DNA from 2 places in the Ruminococcus sp. AF17-12 genome. Region 1 is predicted to be linked to the other one. Evidence: a T-box and tRNA genes for the amino acid it is inferred to sense, from the RefSeq annotation. Region 1 holds a T-box; the other holds one or more tRNA genes.
What was found. The T-box of region 1 lies ahead of proS (proline--tRNA ligase). A T-box ahead of a tRNA ligase gene usually reads a tRNA of that ligase, here a tRNA-Pro.
Positions count from the first base shown of each region.

Region 2: it encodes a tRNA-Pro, which carries the amino acid that the T-box ahead of proS (proline--tRNA ligase) is inferred to sense. The anticodon was not compared.

Region 1 covers NZ_QUGY01000022.1:23,298-25,687, reverse strand. The annotation lists gene proS (proline--tRNA ligase) at 1-1,108, opposite strand, end outside; T-box leader at 1,267-1,476, opposite strand; gene DWW77_RS16980 (HD domain-containing protein) at 1,707-2,390, opposite strand, start outside.
Region 2 covers NZ_QUGY01000003.1:113,387-115,776, forward strand. The annotation lists gene DWW77_RS04170 (transglutaminase domain-containing protein) at 1-252, shown strand, start outside; tRNA gene DWW77_RS04175 (tRNA-Leu) at 384-463, opposite strand; tRNA gene DWW77_RS04180 (tRNA-Lys) at 531-603, opposite strand; tRNA gene DWW77_RS04185 (tRNA-Gln) at 614-685, opposite strand; tRNA gene DWW77_RS04190 (tRNA-His) at 696-769, opposite strand; tRNA gene DWW77_RS04195 (tRNA-Arg) at 775-848, opposite strand; tRNA gene DWW77_RS04200 (tRNA-Gly) at 867-937, opposite strand; tRNA gene DWW77_RS04205 (tRNA-Pro) at 965-1,039, opposite strand; gene DWW77_RS04210 (hypothetical protein) at 1,302-2,075, shown strand; gene DWW77_RS04215 (histidine kinase N-terminal 7TM domain-containing diguanylate cyclase/phosphohydrolase) at 2,144-2,390, opposite strand, start outside.

The sequences.
Region 1 (2,390 bases):
CACGGGTATCTCTTCTGCAGAGAACTGCCTGACCGTTCTCGATATCCTTCGGTCCACATTCCACACGAAGCGGGATACCACGCATCTCCTGCTCAGCAAACTTGAATCCCGGGCTCTTGTCTGTCGCGTCAACCTTTGCACGGATACCTGCTGCCTTCAGTGCTGCAAGAAGCTCGTCAGCCTTCTCCATAACACCTTCTTTACGCTGCTGGATCGGGATGATCACAGTCTGTACCGGAGCGATCCTCGGAGGAAGAACAAGTCCGCTGTTATCACCGTGAACCATGATGATCGCACCGATCATACGGGTTGTCATTCCCCAGGATGTCTGGTGAACATATTTCAGTGTATTATCTTTATCTGTGTACTGGATTCCGAATGCTTTGGCAAAGCCATCTCCAAAGTTATGGCTTGTACCGGACTGGAGAGCCTTACCGTCGTGCATCAGAGATTCGATGGTATAAGTAGCCTCAGCACCTGCAAATTTCTCCTTGTCTGTCTTCTGGCCTTTGATGACCGGAATCGCAAGAACTTCCTCGCAGAAGTCTGCATAGATGTTCAGCATCTGGATGGTACGCTGCTCCGCTTCCTCAGCTGTTGCATGAGCAGTATGTCCCTCCTGCCACAGGAACTCTCTGGAACGAAGGAAGGGACGTGTTGTCTTCTCCCAACGGACAACGGAACACCACTGATTATATACCTTTGGAAGATCTCTGTGGGACTGGATCTCTTTCTGGTAGAAATCGCAGAACAGAGTCTCAGAAGTCGGACGCACGCAAAGTCTCTCCTGCAGCGGATCAAGGCCGCCATGAGTCACCCATGCAACCTCCGGAGCAAAACCTTCTACATGATCTTTCTCTTTATCAAGAAGAGACTCCGGGATAAAGATCGGCATGTAAACGTTCTCTACACCGGTTTCTTTAAATCTGCGGTCAAGCTCATGCTGGATATTCTCCCAGATCGCATAACCTGCAGGTTTGATCGCCATACAGCCCTTAACACTTGTATAGCCACAGAGCTCAGCCTTCTTAACAACGTCTGTATACCACTGAGCAAAATCCTCATCCATAGATGTGATGGCCTGTACTAATTTCTTTTCTTTTGCCATGATAAATCTCCTTTTTCTTGTGATCTGTTACATATTGCCGGCTGTCAGGCAGCCACAGCAATCCGGAATCCTTCCAGCTCACTCTTCTGTCCCATAAACCGTACACTGCATTTACAATCCCGTTTTACGGACAAAAAAATAAGCCATCCAAATCCCTCACAAGGGACCGAATGACTTCGGCGGTACCACCCCAGTTAACAGCCTGAAAAGCTGTTCTCTCAACACCCGTTAACGCCGGAAACACACGCCACGCTTCAATCACGCAGAGCTCCGAGGCCGGTTCCACAGTTCACGCACAGGATCCTTCCACCAAAGCAGATCCCTCTCTGAGATAATTCCCTGTGTACTATTCTCATCATCGCCGTATCTTTGATATATTTTAGGCGAAAACCGCCTCAAAGTCAACCCCAAACAAAAAAATATAACAAGTCTCTCTGCTATAAGTTACTGTTCACTCCGTTCTCAGTAACACGCTTCGCGATGCACAGAATTTATGCTAATCGCATAAATTCGCGCGGTATGTCTCGGGTTTTCTGTGACCTTCGCTCACAAAAAACACCTCGCGGGACATTGCCAGTGAACAGTAACTGCTATGCTCCTATTCCTTCACAGACACAGCCGGCATCTCCAGATACCTGTTCAGATCTTCTGTGAGAATATGGAGCTTAGTTCTGGTATCCTGTTCCTGGTACGTCAGCCGGCCTGCGATCCTGGTGATATAATCCTCTTCTTCGATGATCTCACAGGTCTCAGGAAAATTAATATCATAATACTGTGCAAGATAAGATACCCAGTAATCCACCGGCACATGTCTATCTGCGGATAACACGGATTCTCTTCTGAGACAGGACTCCCACACTGCCGGTGAGATCAGCCCTTCTCCTGCATCTTTCTCAGAGACTCCCAGCATGGCTTCAACAGACGCCTCCAGCTTTACTCTGCAGTTATCCAGCTTATCGGCATCCCGGATCAGTTTTGCATGGAAAAGTGTTCTTGCATCGTGGATTCCTTCCAGTTTGAAATCACTGTGCTTCCGAATTGCTGCATCGATCAGCTCATCAAATTTATCATCCTCCACGAAGCGCCGGATCAGCTTCTCCTCCCCGAAGAGAAGTTCTGCACCGAACACGGCATGATCCATGGTTCCCGGCTCAAAGCTGTGAAATCTACGGATCTGCTCAAAACGGCCAATATCATGAAGCAGACCGATCAGCTCCGCAAGTTCCACATCTTCACCGGAACATTCCATTTTTCTGGCGATCTCTCCTGCGTATTTCATCAC
Region 2 (2,390 bases), on a different contig from region 1:
GACGTATACAAACGTGCCCTCCAGGCCGCAAAAAAAGGCCGCGAATTCACCTTCCACTGGCGAGGCGGATATCTCACCCGTGAAGTCCTCGCAGACCTTGTAGATCAGATCCAGGCCGCAGGAAAGACACGGGACAAAAAAGCCATCATCACACTCAACTGGCCTCAGGCTGTACTGCGATTTCATTTTGCGGAACAGCAGGCGGAAGGGAAGGTGTTTATTGAGGAAGTGAATGAAGGGGAGAAACTGTAACGTCATTTAAGAAATTCGATAGAGTCAAAATGCCACATATCATTATGCATATGTGGCATTTTTCTGTGAATATAATTCTAAAAATTAAAAGACTTTCCATAAATCAGATTTATAGAAAGCCTCTTAAGCACTGCGGATAACAGGACTTGAACCTGCACGGTTGCCCACTGGTACCTAAAACCAGCGCGTCTGCCAATTCCGCCATATCCGCATATTCAATTATATTTTCATCCTGTCTGATGATAAAAAAATAACGGAAAGCAAATGCTTTCCGCTAATGAGGCATCGGGGATTCGAACCCCGGACAACTTGATTAAAAGTCAAGTGCTCTACCGACTGAGCTAATACCCCATAAAAAGGACTGGGCTAGCTGGATTCGAACCAGCGAATGCAGCAGTCAAAGTGCTGTGCCTTACCGCTTGGCGATAGCCCAATGGGCGAAGGGTGGATACAGGGATTCGAACCCTGGGCCTCCAGAGCCACAATCTGGCGCGCTAACCAACTGCGCTATACCCACCACAACGTGCCTGAAGGGATTCGAACCCCCGACCCACGGCTTAGAAGGCCGTTGCTCTATCCAGCTGAGCTACAGACACATACTCTCTTCTCAGAGAAGCGGGTGATGGGAATCGAACCCACGTATCCAGCTTGGAAGGCTGGTGTTCTACCATTGAACTACACCCGCATGCTTGCGGTAATAAGTTTACAGCAGTCGGGGTGACAGGATTCGAACCTGCGGCCTCCTGGTCCCAAACCAGGCGCTCTAGCCAAGCTGAGCCACACCCCGATGTACCATTTACTTATGGTTTTTATTAAGTTGTTGTCGTCTTCGTTTGTGTTTCGTTTTCGTTTCCTGCCTGACGACAAGTGATATTATATTATAGCAATCTACAAATGTCAACACCTTTTTTGAATTTTTTTAAAAAAACTTTTTTTCACGTTTTTTCCGCCTATTTAAAGGTTTTCTTGTCATTTGCGACTGGCTTATGGTATCATGAAACCATAATTAAAGTCAAGAAAAAAAGCAAATAATAAGGAGATGTTTTTACATGGATATAAAATTATTTCAGCAGAAGCTTAATGACATCTGTGCCATCGCTGAGGAAAACAATAAGCAGCTCTCCCAGCAGCAGATCCGTGACCATTTCGATGAATCGGATCTGAGCACTTCACAGCTTGTAAAGATCCTGCAGTATCTCAAATTAAAAGGGATCACCATCGAAGGCGCCGATGAAGGCACCGGTGCTGCCAGAGCAGATGCTGTTTCATCCGAATCCAGCGACAAAGAAGAGCTTCCGGGTACCCGTGCTGCTCTTACTGCCGAGGAACAGGCTTATCTCAGTGACTATATGGAAAGCTTTTCCCCGGAAGGACTTGATCCGGATGATCTTGCGTCCCTCTTTCAGGCCTTTGCAAAGGGTGACACTGCTGCTGAAGGTGCACTGACACAGTTCTACATGGCTCAGGCAGCCCAGATGGCCGCTGAACTGAACTGTGAGGAAATCCACCTGGCCGATCTCATTCAGGAGGCAAATCTGGCCCTTCTGGCGTCTCTCAAAGAGACTGACCCACAGGAGAAAAACGATGCCTGGATGCGTGGTCGTATCCGCAGTGGGATCCTTCATGCCATTGAGGAACAGACACAACAGAAATTCCGTGACGACTATCTGGTATCCAAGGTAGAAAACCTGGAGGCTGCGGTTAAAGAACTCACAGACGATGATGACGCCACCAAATTCACCATTGATGAGCTTGCCGTGATCCTGGATATGAATGTGGATGAGATCCGGGATGTACTTCGCCTTACTGGAGATGATAAATAAAGTTTTCTTCATATTCTTCACAAAAACGGGTCTGACATAGCTTGTCAGACCCGTAATCTTAATATTCTTTATGCTTTTTCTTCCCGTTTCAGCTCCGCCGGTTCTGCCAGATGGATCTTTCCTTCCCGAAATATGTGGATAAATACCTCCGCCATATCCGGATCGAACTGTTTTCCTTCCTCTTCTCTTATGATCCGAAGAGCTTTTTCCACTGGCATCAGTTCCTTATAACAACGTTTGGATGTCATGGCATCAAAGGAATCTGCGATGCAGAGGATCCTTGCAGATGCCGGGATATCTTCTCCCGCGATCCTC